Linked DNA regions of Spartinivicinus poritis. The protein of the gene in region 1 interacts with the protein of each later gene in a pairwise test. Links are inferred from orthologs where the notes say so. Each region holds a gene or a part of one and is shown on either strand. Other genes may lie near its edges. The genes, in order: ORQ98_RS11145 and ndk.

What was found.
Region 2: the proteins of ORQ98_RS11145 (region 1) and ndk interact in binary tests that used the Escherichia coli proteins (3 or more experiments, as listed by UniProt). The link is inferred for Spartinivicinus poritis from one-to-one orthologs.

What each region holds. Positions count from the first base shown.
Region 1 is NZ_JAPMOU010000011.1:123,746-134,946, forward strand. Bases 7,457-10,240 are described here. They hold ORQ98_RS11145 (5-formyltetrahydrofolate cyclo-ligase), read right to left. Parts: upstream 9,293-10,240; coding sequence 8,621-9,292; downstream 7,457-8,620. Other genes in these bases: ORQ98_RS11135 (EVE domain-containing protein), read right to left, coding at 7,457-7,910; ORQ98_RS11140 (hypothetical protein), read left to right, coding at 8,331-8,513; ORQ98_RS11155 (cell division protein ZapA), read right to left, coding at 9,537-9,857; ORQ98_RS11160 (TIGR02449 family protein), read right to left, coding at 9,854-10,063. Also shown: ORQ98_RS11110 (ATP-grasp domain-containing protein), read right to left, coding at 1-838; ORQ98_RS11115 (NAD(P)-binding domain-containing protein), read right to left, coding at 819-2,285; ORQ98_RS11120 (DUF6421 family protein), read right to left, coding at 2,312-3,595; ORQ98_RS11125 (prephenate dehydratase domain-containing protein), read right to left, coding at 3,582-4,100; ORQ98_RS11130 (diguanylate cyclase domain-containing protein), read right to left, coding at 4,761-7,208; more of ORQ98_RS11135, read right to left, coding at 7,440-7,456; ORQ98_RS11165 (UPF0149 family protein), read left to right, coding at 10,285-10,872; pepP (Xaa-Pro aminopeptidase), read left to right, coding at 10,906-11,201. UniProt on the Escherichia coli protein: Involved in the removal of 5-formyltetrahydrofolate.
Region 2 is NZ_JAPMOU010000001.1:191,738-198,654, forward strand. The notes cover bases 4,161-6,917. They hold ndk (nucleoside-diphosphate kinase), read right to left. Parts: upstream 5,877-6,917; coding sequence 5,445-5,876; downstream 4,161-5,444. Other genes in these bases: rlmN (dual-specificity RNA methyltransferase RlmN), read right to left, coding at 4,181-5,323; iscX (Fe-S cluster assembly protein IscX), read right to left, coding at 5,975-6,175; fdx (ISC system 2Fe-2S type ferredoxin), read right to left, coding at 6,190-6,528; hscA (Fe-S protein assembly chaperone HscA), read right to left, coding at 6,539-6,917. Also shown: hisS (histidine--tRNA ligase), read right to left, coding at 1-965; ispG (flavodoxin-dependent (E)-4-hydroxy-3-methylbut-2-enyl-diphosphate synthase), read right to left, coding at 1,194-2,306; ORQ98_RS00850 (RodZ domain-containing protein), read right to left, coding at 2,312-3,373; type IV pilus biogenesis/stability protein PilW, read right to left, coding at 3,363-4,142. UniProt on the Escherichia coli protein: Major role in the synthesis of nucleoside triphosphates other than ATP. The ATP gamma phosphate is transferred to the NDP beta phosphate via a ping-pong mechanism, using a phosphorylated active-site intermediate.

The DNA.
Region 1 (11,201 bases):
CCATCAACCGTGCATTGGATTCAACTAGTACAGGGCCATGTTTATCGATAATTATTTCATTATGTGCTGCACCAAACTTTAATCCCAGTTCCGATAGCACACGATTGTTATATTCTATAAGCCTTTTCACCTCTGGCGACGTTGGGTCACATAACTTCATTCCCTCAAAAATAAACATCGCGCCAGGCACTTTTCGCCGATAGGTTTTCCAAACGTCCGTGGTGTATACATCGCCATCCCAGCTAATAGTATTTACAAAATACTGTACACCTTCTATATAATCCTGAATCAATAGCTCTGAGTTAATGTGGCCTAGAATATTAGTCTTCCCCAGATTTTTCATTACGCTATGCTCAAATGCTTCGTCATCTAAACATAAGGAAACACCATCACTAGCGCCACTATTTATGGGTTTAACAACGACAGGAAATTGAATGTCATACTTCCCCACATCTGAAAACTCACTGATCAACCGTTGATGAATCGAACGTACATCCATCTCAGCCAATCTTTCCTGAGCCTTGAACTTATTTCGTCTCAATTCGGTTGTTTTTGAATCGTTGGCATAGGGTATTGAAAGTTTTGAAGCTATTTCGTCTGCTAATGTAACACCTGGTTCCGAACCTGCAACCACCATATCCACATTATCAAAAAAATCTTCGCTTATTGCTTTATCTAAAGCCTGAGGTGCTTCAACAACAAGTGTTTTCAAAAAGCTGATATTATCTTGTCGGTATACCACTTTCGAGCAAACCTGAATGCAAAGGCAGCCGCGCTCAATAAGTGCTAAGGATAAATCTACCCCCGTAGAGATTGCATCAACTACAACGACTATCATCACAGGTCTCTTCTTGATTGTTCAATTCGGCCATATAAGCAACTATTTTTTTCGAGTTATCCAAATACAAGGCATTTGCAATGGACCTAGAAATTTTCTCTACCACATTCGCTAAAGCTGGAATTCCCACCGTTAAATGAACAAAATCTGTCAGGCAATATAGTTTTGTGGCCGCGGGGTTATCTGTTTTAAACTGAATTTGATATTCGTCCGTTAATTTAGGAAGTGCTTCGATATCAAAGAGCTTTATCTTATCGTTGATATCTCCCCAAGTTAAAATTTCATCTGATATTGATGAATATTCTCGCCTTAATGCTAAATCGTATCTTGGGCCTGTGGCTAAAATTAAATAATCATAGGTCTTATCAAATCCTAATCGGCTCTTGATGCGATACTTGCCTTTATCATCACTTTCAGTTATTGCAATTTCACCAACGCCATCATAGACATTTAACCCTTCAATATTTTGAAATTGCCTTTGATATTCTGGGCGCGAGGTTGTTCTACCATCCAAAAAGAAGTTTTCTATTACATCCAGATATAGATCTTTCTCTAATGTGTTAGTAAATCTCAAAATTGGGTTTGTCATATCTGCGGGATATGTCTCTTCATCCGGAAATATTTGGTCATCACTTCTCCCCAGCCAGAGCTTTTCTGATAGAGGACGACCATCAGGAATTTTTCGGCGAGAGATAATATCCGAACAGGTAGCTCCATGTTTAGAAGCCATTAACGCATTATCAAACGCAGATGCACCTCCCCCAATAACTGCCAGGGTTTTACCAGACAGTTCAGAAAAATCAATATTTTTCCAGGCATACCCAATTTTATTTGGATCTATATTCTTAACGAGGTTACTGGGAGCCTCCCAGCCCCCGCAGGCGATCATCCCTGTCGCAAAGCACAGAAATGAAGCATAGTAATTTTTATCTTTTCCGCCGTTGAGAGCAGTAATTTCAAAACTGTTTGCATCACTGTTCCAGTGCTGATACAAAACTTCAGTTTCGCTTACCACATCAATTTTCAAAATATCTCTAAACCAACTTAAATAGTTAGCCCAGTCCACTGTTTTGATAAAATCAATGTCTTCAAATGCATTTGGACCTTTTAAAGAGTTTATCCAGAATTTAAAACTTAATAGTGGGTTCCCACATTCTGGTCCCTGGGAATATTTACTGGTTCGTAACTTCTCCATTCGCGCAAAACTTGACCATGGCCCTGGCTTATCAATTGACTGTTTATCTAAAATTAAAATCCGTCCAATGCCTAATAATCGAAGCTGGTGTGCTAACGCAAGACCTGAGTGACCAGCACCTACAATAATAACATCATAGACTTTTTGGCCATTGTATTGTTTTGGGAAACTCCAGCTCTGTTTTGAAAAATATTTCTTTTCGTGGAGGTCCTGTTCGATAAGTTTGTTAAGATCTTGAAAATTTGGATACATATTTTAGGCTTACAAATAGTGCAATTCTAGCTTGAAAACATAGACTCATGTCGAGCCAAAACTGGCTGAAGAAGTTCTTCCACTTCGTATCGCACACTCCCAGCGATACCATGAAATTTCTCAAATACATTGCCACCAATTTTTTCAAAGTCAAAACCAAAGTAGGTCTTCTTATCACCTCTATCCACTTTCAAATGCATAGCAACAAACTGCTTTGCTTTTGCTGAGTACTCTTGATCTTCTAACAGTTCAATTTCTTCAATTTCACAAACCATTTTATTAGAGGCTACTATAATTTGATCTAAATCGATGACTAGCTGCTTAGCTTCGGTAATTTTTATTGCGTTTTCCTGGATAAACCAAGACAACATTAGAAGACCTGTCCCTGAATCAAAATTTTTTGACCAATTCTTTTCCGTTGGATACCTAAACATACGATCCAATAAAATAAATTCAGCAACTTCCAATCGATGTGGAATGGTTTCATCCTGTAAACAGGCAAACAGAGTCTGTAAATCCACCTTCACTTCTTCGAGTAGGCCTGTGTACCATTTTGTTTTGATTTCAATATTTTCATCGAAAGGCCTAGGACCAATATGATGGAAGAAATCGTGCAAATATCCCCAGACACATCGAGCCTCATAATTATTTACCACATTTCCATTAGTTTCATTTTTCACAAAACTATTATCAATTATTGAATTTGCTACAGGAATAGAAATGCTGTTATAAGTTAGGTAAAATTTGTTAAAAAAGAAGACTGCATACTGTTGGCGATCTACTGACTCACAGGCCTGTATATTTTCTGGAAAGAAAACAATGTTATTACTTTCCATTAGCCCTCTACTGCCAGCTAACAAATGAGAGGACTGACAAATACATTTGGGATGTGGGTACTTGCTGTACATATCCTTATATTGAAGTGTATTTGGCTCATCTCTTAATGATAAAAAGGTTTCAAATTTCCAGCCATTTCTATTTCCATTGGCTAATCTCAATGGCCCAAAAAAATAAAATAAGCAGCCATTTTCTGGCAACTTTATCGAGTCTCTAGACCTCCCAAAATCAGGTGGGTTTTCAAGTCCAGCTTTCACCCAGTCAGCTATATCTGAAATCAGTGCCTGACAATATACAGGTGAAATATTTTTTCTCACTTCACTTTTAAAAAAGCCAGTAATTTTGGCTAGTATTTTTATCCCTTTAGGTTCGTCTTCTTTATTAATAGTCCCACTTTCATTCTGGAGGTAAGCCAACTCATTGGTTAACTCTATAATAGGTTTAATATCCTGAATGATTTTACTTATGTTCATGAATACTAAATCCCATCTTCACCTTCCCAAAATCTGTTATTACTTTTAGGTTATATTTGTTTGCAGCTTTACTTGTTGTAATGCAAGCATCCACCTCAGATTTCGAACACATACTAGCCGCCTTTGCATTGCTCGAACATAATTCTATATTTGCACCATTGGGAACAAGATTTTTGGGGGCCGGATGGCTAGCTACACAATCAATAGATCCTTCAAAGTCGACTCTAGTTGCAAGAACCATTTCATAGGTATCTAAAAGAAAAATATCTTTTAATTTTAGTTCTTTTAGTGTTGAAAAAACAATATTATGAAGATCAGGATAAACGATACAACCTAGTAAAACAAAGTCTCGATCCGTTAAAACAACATCTAACGCATCCTCTAAGGTTTCATGAAGTACTACCTTTGCATCTAAAGCATTTTCTTGGCAATAGTGAATTGCAGCCAATTGGCAGTTTGTCCCATCTGGGCCCAAAGTATGTATTTCCCTTATCCCGTTTCGCATAGCTTTACTATTTACTCCACAAAAAATACATCACTCTACACAAATTAGTAAGAGACTATACTTTAACAATAAAACGTATTATGTCGTATAATACTTTCGTATTACAATCAACAGGTAATGCAATGGTCTAATAGGACTTAAGTCTTAATTAATAATTACAAATATTACTGGAAGTAACTATAACAATAAAATAAATCTTATATGTCAAAATTAAAAAGGTGCAGTCAAATTAGCTGTATAGCAGCAAATAAATTCCTCTAAAAGCGTTTACTATTTACAAAAAATTTTCACCAGATAGGAAAACACAAAACAAATAACCCTGGAATATTAAAAAAATCCTTTTTATCAGAATATAAAGCTACCACCGGCAACAAAAAATATGACTAACCTACTGCTGAAGATATTCTTGACAAAAACTTAATGTAATTGAAGCTGATATTTTTTAGACGACACATATTACCTATGCTTAAACCAACTAAGGATAGTTATATTTAGCCAGATTAGTCTGCAAACGCCAATCAATGACCGAGACAAAGTTCCAGCGCTTTTAACTGACATTGGCTATCACTACTGGGAAGAAACCGAAAACTCCGCTTATCAGCTATTTTTAAACAACTTATTCCCCTCACCCCAACCCTCTTCAGGGAACTAAAAAGGTTATTAACGCGTGAGGGTTAGTGGTGGTTTCTCATCTTGGTGCGAGCAAGTGCGATTACGCCCTTGCTTTTTAGCCTGCATAAGTGCAGCTTCTGCTTGCCTTAATAACTCATGACTACTGCTGCCTGGTTGCGGGATGCAAGATGCCAGACCAATGCTTAAGGTAATATAGGCCGAAACATCTGAAAGAGGATGGCTAATATAAGCATCCCCGATATTATGATGAATTCGACGCGAAATTTCCTGGGCACCTCGTAAATCGGTTTCAGGAAAAATTGCAGCAAACTGACCACCACCATATCGTGCTAATAAGTCAGTGCTGCGAGTAATTGAACGCTTAAGAATACTCGCAATATCCTTCAAGCAAACATCTCCTTGCTGATGTCCTTGGCTATCATTGTATTTTTTAAATCGATCTAAATCTGTCACCATGAGAGCAATCGGTTCATTTTGCCTAATTGCCCGGCTCCACTCTTCCTCAAGGCAATTATCAAAGTGCTTGCGGTTAAATAGCCCAGTTAACGAATCTCGAGTCGCTAGATTAATTAAGCGTTGCTCCATCTCTTTATTTGCAGTGACATCATGAGCCACAATTATTAAGTATTTTTTATGGTGATGGTTCACCATGCGGGTTGTTACTTCTACCTGCAAAGCACCTCCATCCTTTTTTATCACTTCCATTTGATAGATATTTGAGGTGAGTTTCCGTCTAGAACTCAATGCTTTCTTTATTACTCTGTCCATTTTTTCAGCAATCAATGTGCCTTCTTCTAATGCAGCAACAAACTCTTCTTCTGTATAGCCTAATGATGCATACGTTGAAGTATTATAATAAAGCAAGTCTCTTGTTTCCGGGTCTACCACCATCAGTGCATCACGCGACTGATTAATTAGATCAAAAAATAGCTCAAGTTGTGCATTACTTTCCTTGAGTGTTTTCTCTGTTTCATTGCTCCGCGCAACCTCCTCCTTCAAGTTGCTGATCGCTTGTTCAGCTATACGACCATCTAAATAAGAACGGCGTAATAGAACAATGCTAGTGCAAATCATCATGGTAAAAATAAAACCTGAAAACAGCACAACTGCTGGTAGCAAGGAACGGCTACGGCTTACTAACTCTGCAGTAGGGTATGCTTGGACAATCCAAGGAGAGTGCTGATTAGGGTTAATCATATGCTCAGCTGCTGGTTTACCAAAAAAACCACTGGGCTTCAGCACAGAAGATGAGAGATAAATAACCTTATTCCTTTCTCTAATCTCAAAGTAAAACCCCTTGTATATAGGCAACTGAGTGATGCTTTCAACTAACGTTTTAACCCGAAACACGGCCACAATATAACCATGAAAGCGGCCACTTAAATCAAAAATAGGCGTATAATTAATAAACCCTTCGCCTCCCTGTTTCAACTGAATGACTTGAGTGATCACGCTGGTTTTACTGCTAAAGGCACGACGCAAATGTACCACGGCGGGATTATCAGCAGGCACTCGAAAATTCAACGCCTGCTCATTGCCTTCATAAGGCACTAGCCAACGAATTTGGTAGTCTGGGTCCATCCACTCTATCGCTTGAAACTCTGGGAAGTCTTTCAACAGCTGATTTGCATCAGCTAGCCAAGTCGTCTTATCCATATCGCCCTGATGTGCCCAGCGAGCAGCCATTCGGTCAATAGCCTTGCGTTGAGTATTCAGCATGGAAGATATTCCATTCCCCAGTTGCTGCGCTGTATGTTGTGCATGATGCGTTAAAAAACGTAAATCTTTTTTCTCCATGACTAGGGCAAATAGCGTTGAAATAATGATCAGCACAATCGCTAAATAACCAGCAATCCACTGCGGTATTTTATCCTGAACTGTAGCCTGCCAGTTAGTGAAGGCAACCAGTAAGCACAACCCTGTTGTGATTAGAGCAATATTGATCAGTAGGCTGAAACTTAAAATTTGAGCAAAACCATAGCTATCTGGCAATTTTAGTGCTATCGCGATTAACCCTGCCGAACCAAAAATTAAAGGTATAGCAGCCAAACCACATTTATATAAATGCGAGTTACTAAAAAGAGGTAATTTATCTGGTTTAATTAAGCACAGCGCAGCACAGACCAGGCTAACCGTTACACTGCCTGGTATGGCTATAACCTCATGATCATCCTCATCCAACATTAATAGCTCATTTTCAACATAAAACTGTTGGATAGAAATGCCTTCAAATAGGGAAAACAGTGCTGAAACGATAGCCGCACAGGCGATGCCTATTGCTAGCCAGGCATTGTGGAGGTAGGCTACCATACCCATCCCTAGTAACATCAGGCTGATAGCCACAGGTTGAGAAATTTCAGATACAAAAAGATAAACGCTGATGAGGGATACTAATAAGCCACCACCAACATTAATCCACTTAACTAAACTCGATTCTGTTGTAGGGGATAACACAGCTGCCCTTTCCTGCTCCATATTTCAAGCATAGTCACAACCGATTTAGTTGGCTAGAGCTTAATATACAGGCCTGTTATCCACTATTTTACTATTAATCAACTGGTTGGAGAGCCATAGGTATATGCATAAAGTTGATAATAGTCTTCAAGCACATTTATTTTCTGGCAAGGTACTTTTTTAGCCTTTGTGGTGTGGAACAACATCAAGAAAAGCCTATGTCCCAATGAGTCAGCTATTCTTCTATTAAACTCACAGTTTTGTCACCATAGATGAAATTTCATGCCACTGTTTTTCAGCTACAGGCATGATTGATAAGCGGCTACCTCTTTGTACCAGTGGTAAATCCTTTAACAGTGGGTTTTCCTTTAAGCGTTGCAATGAAACCAAGTGTGTGAACTTTTCTACAAATTGAATATCTACCATAAACCAGCGTGGATTATCGACTGTACTTTTGGGGTCAAAATAGTCGGAGTCAGAATCAAGTGCCGTATGATCTGGATAAGCTTCTTTGACGACTTTCGCTATTCCTGCAATTCCAGTTTTTTTGCAACTGGAGTGATAAAAAAACACCAAATCTCCTTTGCGCATTTGATCACGCATCATATTTCTTGCTTGATAATTTCTTACCCCATCCCAGTGCTCTGTTTGATTAGGACAGTTAGCAAGATCGTCTATACTGAAAACACCGGGTTCAGACTTCATTAACCAGTAATTTGGCATGTAAGAAATATTCCTTGCGTTTTATATGCTAATTGGTTTTACTTCACACATATTTTAAACTGTGGCTATAGTCACGTTCATTCAATTAACTAATGAGTACAATTAAACCACAATGCTCATACGGCACATGTGAAGTACTTAGTGAGTGAGGTGCTTAGTAACTAAGGTAGTTGGTGACTAGCAAACAACTAATACAAATAAGCGATAAATTTGCTATATAGACAATTGTTACATACATGAACCACAAAACAAGTAGCAATTCGTTCACCACAATTTACTAAGGACGTGTGTAGTAATAACCACTGAGAGAAAATAAATATCTCCCTGTGTCAATAAAAGAGCTTGTAGCTGTCTTGCTAACTGCAAAGACCACTTGGGGAAATTTAGGAATTAACTGAAAGACCAGCAGGGTTAGTGGAAATGACACAAAAAAACAAACCTGATTTTATGCTGGTGTTAGTTTTTATTTTTGGCTTGGGGGTGCTGACCACAGGTTTTGCTCAAATGACTTTATCAAAAAGTTCAGCCGAGCTCGCCACCGTTACAAATAATGCTACACCAACAGTAAACCAATCAAACACTGATGCACAACGCACACTATAAAAGTGTGTTCTTTATAAGGCCCAGGTAAGCAATTACTTGCAATCAAGTCACTTGGCACTATGAAGCCTTTGCACTTTTGCCCTGTGACATGCTTACCTAGCCGCACCTTATTTTGCTGTATAGTACTTACTATCACTAGCAATCCCTGTCAGTGGGATATCCCAACTGGCAGTGGGCAGTTTATCCACTCGCTGGCACTCATGAGCCAAACCTACCAACTTGGGACGAGGCTTCAATGGGTTTTTCACAATAAACTCAAAAGTTCTGTCATAAAAGCCCCCCCCCATTCCTAAACGCCCTCCATATTGATCAAAGCCAACCAACGGCAGTAATACCAAGTCCATCGCCCAAGCAGACTTTAGATGCCCAGCTCGCACAGTTGGTTCCAATATATTAAAACGATTCGGTGCCAATTTTGTCGTCGGCCTAAAACGCAGAAACCACAGTCGATTATGATAAATAGGATGCAACACAGGTAAATAACAGTGCTTATTCATTGCCCAAGCTGCTTCTATTATTTGCATAGGATCAATTTCGCCGTCATTCGCTAAATACACTGCTATGTGTTTAGCCTTCAGAAACTCTGGTCTGCTTAATAAAACTTTAAGTAGCCGCTGGCTAGCTAATTGTTGCTGCTGACAAGTAAGCGCCCGACGTGCTTGGCGAAGGGTTGCTCTGAGTTGTTTACGCTGTTGGGGATTTACTGGGTTATTGATTAGAAGTGACGGCTGACGTTCATTGTCAGCAAGAAGAATTCTATTATTTTTTACTTCAGGCATAGTTTAAAACCGCTCCCCAATCCGCCGCTGTCAATTGGGCCCTTGAACCCTAGGTTCAAGGTGGTGGCTGCTGAGATGCTTTGGGCTTTCCGCCTATAGCGGACTTGCACGCCGACACCTGCAAGGAGCCTCCAGTTCCTAAATTATCGGCTCAGGGACATTCATGACTGGCCAACAGAGCAGGGAGCTTGATTTCATTATATCGATTTGAGTTAGATTGTCGCCCCTTTTTTTATGAAAATTTTTAATCAAAAGCAGGCGTATCGCTATCTGTTAATACTTGCTCGACTTTATCCAGCAGGGATTGTAACTGTGCTTGGGTATCTTCCTCGGCTAGCTGCCGCTGCTGAGCTAACTGTAAAAGTTCATGGGCAATATTCAACGCGGCCATCACTGCAATCCGCTCCAACCCAACCACAGCCCCTCTTTCCCGAATCTCTCGCATTTTGCTATCTAGGTACTGGGCTGCATCGACCAGAGCACGCTGCTCTTCAGGCTTACAACTTACCCGATACCCTTTATCTAAAATGTTAACTGTTGCTGTTTGTGTTGTTGTGTCACTCATGACTCTTGTTCCAGCGTTCTTAACCGAGTGATCATCGCCTCAATCTTAGTACGGGCAATCTCATTTTTTTCTATCAAATACACCCGTTCTTCACGCCACTGTTGCTCATTGGCACGAAGCTGAGCATTTTCCTGTTTTAATTGTTCGCACAAAGCGATCAATTGTTCAGTTTTATTTGCAAGCTGCTGAAATAAGTGATGATCCATTTTAAACGACTAAGGTATCAGGGTATAAGGCTTGCGATTACTATAGTGGGCCGTTCTGCCAGGGTCAATCCAACACCAACTATTTCAACGCCTTACTATTAATATTAGATTTTAAAATCACTCGTCATATCAGTAATCGCTTCACTCTTAAGGTGTACAGTAGTTTGCAATACCCTCAAATGTTAGGATAGAGACAAACTAAACATCTAGGTAGAATTGCAATGAAAAATGCAGCTCAAGCTCCTTCAGCAACGATTAGCTTTGATGATGTTGCTAACCTGTTTGTTTCATTGGAGCTGTTTGCTTCTCCAGCAGAATTACATGGTTTGTTAACAGGTATGCTAGCAGGTGGTTTGAGACTATCAGCCGATAGTTGGCTCTGCCAAGTTCAACAACTGTTGGATATTGAAGAAGTGTTGCCTGATCAGGCAAAGGTTATGCTGGTTTCCTTATACCAGCAAACAGAAGAGCAGTTGGCTGATCCCGAATATGGTTTTCGTTTGTTACTACCTGATGACGATGCTGAGCTGGAAAGTCGCCTTAAAGAGCTCGCTAACTGGACTCATAGTTTTTTAGCTGGGTTTGGGTTATCTGGGCAGCAACAAGCTCAGCTATCTACTGATGTAAAAGACATTCTTTTAGACTTTACTGAAATTTCACAAGTACAAAGTGAAGATATAGAAGAAGCTGACTCTAATGAAATGGACTGGCACCAGGTGACTGAATATGTCCGCATTAACGCAATACTGGTGTTCAGTGAGTGTGGCTCAAAAGGCTCCACTGAAAAAAGTGACTCTCAACTTCACTAGTTTGAATACACTAATTAGGGGTTAAACATAATAATGAAACAGCTACCCACTTCAGAATACAAACAGCGTCGATCCAATTTAATGGCAGAAATGGACGACAATAGTATTGCAGTAATACCTTCAGCACCCATTCAAGTTCGCAACCGAGATGTTGATTTCCCTTATCGACAAGACAGTGATTTTTACTATTTATCAGGCTTTCCTGAACCTGAAGCGGTGCTAGTACTTATCCCAGGTCGCAGCCATGGCGAAGCTATTTTATTTTGCCGGGAAAAAGATCCAGAAAAAGAATTATGGGAAGGCTTACGAGCAGGTCAAGAAGGTGCTTG
Region 2 (6,917 bases), on another replicon or contig:
ATTTTATCCAGTGACTCTAACATTAAAATCAGCCGCTCTAATCCCATCGCAAAGCCGACAGCAGGTGTAGACTTTCCACCTAATTGGGTTACTAGCCCATCATAGCGACCACCGGCACAAACCGTTCCTTGTGCGCCTAACTCATCTGTAATCCACTCAAAAACTGTATCGCAGTAATAATCTAAACCACGCACTAGTTTGGGGTTAATCTGATAACCAATCTTAGCCTGATCCAGAATTGCTAATAATTGATCAAAATGTGCTTTAGAAGTTTCATCTAAAAATTCTGTTAAAACTGGTGCACCTTTTAAGACAGCCTGGGTTTGAGGGTCTTTACTGTCCAAAATCCGCAACGGATTAGACGACAAGCGACGCACACTGTCTTCATCCAACTGATCTTTATATTGATTAAGGTATTCAACCAATGCTTCCCGATAACGAACGCGTGACTCAGTAGTACCAAGCGAGTTGATTTCTAGACGCACCACATCATCGATGCCTAACATTTGCCACAAACGAGCGGTCATGATAATCAGCTCTGCATCAATATCAGGGCCTTGCAGGCCAAATGCTTCAACACCTAATTGGTGGAACTGACGATAGCGCCCCTTTTGAGGCCGTTCATGGCGAAACATCGGACCCATATACCACATCCGCTGTATTTGATTAAAAATCAAACCGTGCTCTATGGCAGCTCTCACACAACTAGCAGTACCTTCAGGCCGTAAGGTTAAGCTATCTCCATTACGATCTTCAAAGGTGTACATTTCTTTTTCAACGATATCAGTGACTTCACCAATAGAGCGCTTAAATAAGTCAGTGCTTTCAACAATGGGTGTACGAATTTCATGGTAGCCATAGGCTGCCTGTAGCTGGCGAATTATTTGCTCAACATACTGCCAACTGCTGGATTCAGCTGGCAGAATATCATTCATCCCACGAATTGCTTGAAGTTTTTTCGCCAAGGAACTGTACCTTTTTTATCTAAGTCTGCGACTAAATTTCAATTAACCTGTTCAAGCCCTGGCCAGGCATTAATAGTAGCCACCAGGTATAAGAAAAGTGATTCTACGGATATTAAGTGCTGCTGGCCATAGCTTGTTAACCAGAGAGAGCAACAAAAGACAGACAAACAAAAAAGCCCTAATAAAAGGGCTTCTATTTATAAAAAAGTAAGGGGAAAATAATACAGGTTAGGCTTTGGCTATCACGTTTGCTAACTCTTCTTCTTTTTGCTTAGCCTTAGTACGGATCATATTTTCCAAGTGATCCACCAAAGTATCATTTTTCAACTTATGGCTGGGCTTGCCATCTTCATAAATCAGGTTGCTTGGCGTACCACCGGTTAAGCCAATATCCGCTTCTTTCGCTTCACCAGGCCCGTTCACCACACAGCCAATGACAGCAACATCGAGGGGTACATTAATATCTTCCAGGCGTTGCTCTAATTCATTCATGGTTTTAATGACATCAAAATTCTGTCTTGAGCAGCTTGGGCAGGCAATAAAATTAATGCCACGGGTCCGTAGTTTTAAACTTTTTAGAATATCAAAACCTACTTTCACTTCTTGTACAGGGTCAGCAGCAAGAGATACGCGCAAAGTGTCACCAATACCATCCATCAGCAATAACCCCAAACCAACTGATGACTTCACTGCTCCAGAGCGAAAGCCGCCTGCTTCGGTAATTCCCAAGTGAAGTGGTTGGTCAATTTGATTCGCCAGCAAGCGATAGGCTGCTACTGTAGTAAATACACCAGAGGCTTTCAGGCTGATTTTAAATTCTTGAAAATCAAGCTTGTCGAGAATATCAATATGGCGAAAAGCAGACTCGACCAAAGCTTCAGGAGTTGGCTCGCCATATTTTTTTTGCAAATCCTTTTCAAGTGATCCAGCATTAACCCCTATACGAATGGGAATACCTTTATCTTTTGCAGCATCGACTACTGCTCTCACTCGATCTTCTCTGCCAATATTACCTGGGTTGATCCGCAAACAGTCAACACCATTTTCAGCTACTTTCAGAGCAATACGGTAATCAAAGTGGATATCCGCTACTAAAGGCACTGTCACTCGCTGGCGAATTTTGGCAAAAGCTTCTGCTGCATCTAGGCTAGGAACAGAAACTCTGACAATGTCGGCACCTGCTTCTTGCAGTGCTTCAATCTGCCCTACTGTGGCAGCAACATCACAAGTCTCTGTATTAGTCATGCTTTGTACTGAAATAGGAGCATCCCCTCCGACCGCAACATCTCCTACATGAATCTGGCGCGATTTACGTCTTTTGATGGGGGATTCAGCAAACATGAAGACTACTCCTTACCTAGCACTAACTTGGCGACATCACCACGGGTGAATGGGGCGACATTCACTGCTCCCCCATTAAACTGGAGCAATTTTACCATACTTGCTTTACCTAGCTTAATTTTTATCGGCCCAGCTTGCTTGAGTTCTAGTTTACTGCCTGCTCGATATAAAGCTTTGACTAAGGCATTATTGGTTTGGGCATCTCTGACTTCTGTCCAGCAAGGACCATCAAAGGTTATCAGTAGGTGGTTAATACCTTCCTCTACGTTAGTTAGCGCAGCTTCAGTTGACAGTTCTGAAGTGACCTCACCACTAGCCGGTTGAGGTGTATTTTCTGCGGTAGACTGATTAACAACCTCCTCTGTTTGACTGGCAGTGCTTGATGTTTCTTCTGTTTCAGCAGCTGTAGCCTCACTTATTGCCGGCTCTTCTGCTACAGCCAATACCTGCGTTTCTTCCTGTTCTGGCAAAACCTGTTCGGCAATTGCTTCAGCAACGGCCACTTCTGCACTAGGTTTAGCATCAACTGCTTGCTGCTCTTGTTGCTGAGCCTCAGCCAGCACATTCACAACGGTCTCACCTGTTACCGTTTCAACAGTAATTTCATTTTCTTCTAAGTCAGCATTAGGGTTCTCTGTCAGTGGTTGATTAACCTCGTTTTGCCACCAAACAACCGTTAATGCCACGAGTCCACCAATTAATAAGTAAGTAAACCATTTAAATATGGGGTGGCTAGTTTCATCAGGTGCTTCAACTTCTGTCACTGATATTGGTTTATGCTCTTTTGCAGCAGCACCGGTAAAACGATCAAATGCCTGAATGACCTGGTTTGGATCCAGACCAACAAAATCAGCATAGCGCCTTAAATACCCTCGAACGAAGGTTAGTCCAGGTAATTTATCAAATGCAGAGCACTCTATTGCCTGAACAAAATCAACGCTAATTTTCAGGTTATCAGCAACCTCATCTTGCCCAACACCGAGATTCTGTCGTTGCTGAGCTAACATTTCCCCTGGAGTAATATGATCCTGATATGACTCCAGAGGTTTGATATTTTCACTCTTCATTCGCTAATAAACCCTGGTACTGCTTTAGCTCTTCTGAGCCAGGATACATCTTTTTCAACATTAAGCCATAACTGGCAACTACATCATTGTTTTCAAATACTTTGGCAATTTTCACACCTAGCCATAAAGAGCGTGCATTTTGACGGGACAGTTGTTTAAATTGCTCATAATGGCTCTTTGCTGGTATATATTTTTGTTCTTGATATAAGATGTCAGCCAGCTCAAGATGAGCCTTAGGAAGTCTTTTATTAAGTCGAAGTCCTTTTTCAAAGTATTCCTTTGCCTCTTCTTTTTTACCCAGCTTCAGTGCAACAAGCCCCATATTTTCATAAGAATAACTACGCTTGGGGTAGTAGACATTAGAGGCTGCTTTATCCAACTGCTTTAATGCATCTTCATAACGGCCTTGAGCGTATAAAAAAGCACCATAGTTGTTGTGCACATCAGAGGGCTCGTCACTATAACGAATAGCTTTACGAAAAGTCTTTTCAGCTAGCTCATTCTCACCTTCCAACTGATTCACCATAGCCAACACTGAATAAGCCTCACCTGAGCCGCTATCGTAATCAAGGGCTTTTTCCAGTGGCTTACGTGCCAAGCCTGCTTGCCCTTCTCGAATATAAGCTTTAGCTAAGCGAATTTGTGCAGTGACAACTTTATCTTCATCAATTTCTTTGCCACTTGGCGTTGTCGTGACACAGCCCACTTGCAGGAGAAGTAACATACAACCTAACAATACCTTATTGGCTGTTCTTTTATTAGTCACCATAGCCCCCATTGGATGCAACAAAAGTAATTAGCTTGTAATTAAAATGGTCTAGTTTGTTCTGATGCTAGCTGCTTAATATTCAACAGCTTATCACGATAGCGTTCACTACGGCGGGTTTTATCATTCACCTGTCCCGCCAGCTGCCCACAGGCTGCATCAATATCATCGCCCCGGGTACGTCTTACCGTGGTATTGTATCCCGCATCTAAAAGCAGTTGCTGAAATGCCCGGATAGCATTATTACTTGGCCTTTGATAATCAGATAAAGCAAATGGATTAAAAGGTATCAAGTTAATTTTACAAGGAATATCTCGTAGCAGCTTAATCAATTGTTTAGCATGTTCAGGTTGATCATTAATACCTTTAATTAAAGTATACTCAATTGTAATACGCCGCTTGTCGCTTAATCTTGACATATATTCAACACAAGTGGGTAGTAGTACTTCAAGGGGGTATTTCTTATTTAGAGGTACCAGCTCATTACGAAGTTCATTATTTGGTGCATGTAGCGAAAGCGCTAAAGAGACATCTGTTACATCGGCTAGTTTTTTCAATGCAGGTACAACACCAGATGTACTTAATGTGACTCGCCGTTTGGAAATACCATACCCCAAATCATCCATCATCAGGTTCATTGCATCGACTACATTGTCAAAATTAAGTAGTGGCTCGCCCATTCCCATCATAACAACGTTGGTAACAGCTCTATCTTCTTTATGAGGCACACTGTTAAATGACTTGGCTGCAATCCATACTTGACCAATAATTTCTGCTGATGTTAGATCTGAGTTAAAGCCTTGTTTACCTGTCGAGCAAAAACTACAGTCTAGGGCACAACCTGCTTGTGAGGAGACACATAAGGTGCCACGACCACGCTCAGGAATAAAAACAGCTTCAACACAGCTACCACTCGCAACTCTAACAACCCACTTACGCGTTCCATCTTCAGAAAAGTGCTGGCTAACAACTTCAGGCCCTTTAATTTCAGCCAACCCTGCCAGTTTTTCACGGAGTGACTTACCTAAGTTAGTCATGTCCTGAAAGTTATCCACGCCATAATGATGAATCCATTTCATGACTTGAGTTGCTCGAAATTTTTTCTCACCAATCGACTCAAAAAAAGCCTCTAATTTAGGCTTGGTTAAACCTAGCAGATTGGTTTTAGCAACAACACTGGTCATCTTCTTCACCTTTCAACGCAGACAACATTAACTCACCCTGCTTTTAGAGCAGTGTTATATAAGTGCAGACAAAAAACAGGCCTCTCCTATTTTTTGCCTGCACAATAGCTTTACTCTGTTATTAGCGAGTACGAGGGCAAATTTCTTCATCAGCAAAGAAATAAGCAACCTCACGGGCCGCTGACTCAGCAGAATCAGAACCATGAACTGCATTTTCATCAATTGTTTCTGCAAAGTCAGCACGAATAGTGCCCGCAGCTGCCTCTTTAGGGTTAGTTGCTCCCATTAAGTCACGGTGAGCAATAACAGCATTTTCACCTTCTAAAACAGAAACAACGACTGGGCCAGAAGTCATGAAAGCAACCAAATCTTTAAAGAAAGGGCGCTCCTTGTGCTCAGCATAAAAGCCTTCAGCTTTTTCTTGAGAAAGGTGCAACATTTTTGCAGCAACGACTTTCAAGCCAGCTTGTTCGAAACGGCTATAAATCTGGCCAATTACATTTTTAGCAACAGCATCTGGTTTGATAATTGATAAAGTGCGTTCAACAGCCATTTGGTCACTTCTCCAAGTTGAAAAAAGTTATTTTGAATAAATTAAACCCGCGAATTATACGCGGGTTTAGGGAAAATGCACCTGCTAGAAACAGTCTATTAATCAGCTTCTTCAATCCAAGCCATTTGTATCGCTTCAAGGATCTTTTCACCACAATGGGAAGGGTCATCTTCAAACTCTTCTAAAGCCACCACCCAGTTGCGCAAGTCAACAAAGTTAACATAGCGAGGATCGACCTCTTCGTGACGCTCAGCCAGCTCAATGGCTATCTCTTGCACATCCGTCCACTTTAAGCTCATACCCCCCCCTATGTTTAATGGCGCTCAGAAACTTGATTAATGGTATATTTTGGAATTTCTACCACCAAGTCTTGCTCAGCAACCAAAGCCTGGCAACTTAATCGTGACTCAGGCTCTAACCCCCAGGCTTTATCTAACAGATCATCTTCGAGTTCATCAGCTTCCTCTAAGGAATCATACCCCTCACGGACAATGACATGACAAGTAGTACAAGCACAGGACTTTTCACATGCATGCTCAATCTCTATATCATTGCGCAATGCAACATCACAAATACTTTCTCCCGGTTCTGCTTCAACAACAGCGCCTTCCGGACAAATGGTTTCATGGGGCAGGAAAATCACTTGAGGCATTATCGGTTACCTAAATACTATCGACTGAGTGGCCTGTTAGGGCTTTTTTGATGGACTCATTCATCCGCTTAGCTGCAAATGACTCTGTAAGCTGACTGACTTTTTCTACTTGGCTCTTTAACACCAAGTGGTCCTTTTCTTCTGCTAGTTGCTGAGTTAAACGTTGAACTTCATCAATAATTGTTTGTAACTCGGCATTTGTTAGCAAATTCTCACCATCTTCAGCTATTGCAACACTCACGGCTTCTAGAAGCCGCTCTGCTTCCACTTGCTGCTCTCGTAGCGCTCTTGCTGCCATATCTTCTGCCGCATGACCAAATGAGTCCTGCAACATGTTGCTAATAGATTCGTCTGTTAAACCGTAGGAAGGCTTAACTTGAATACTGCTT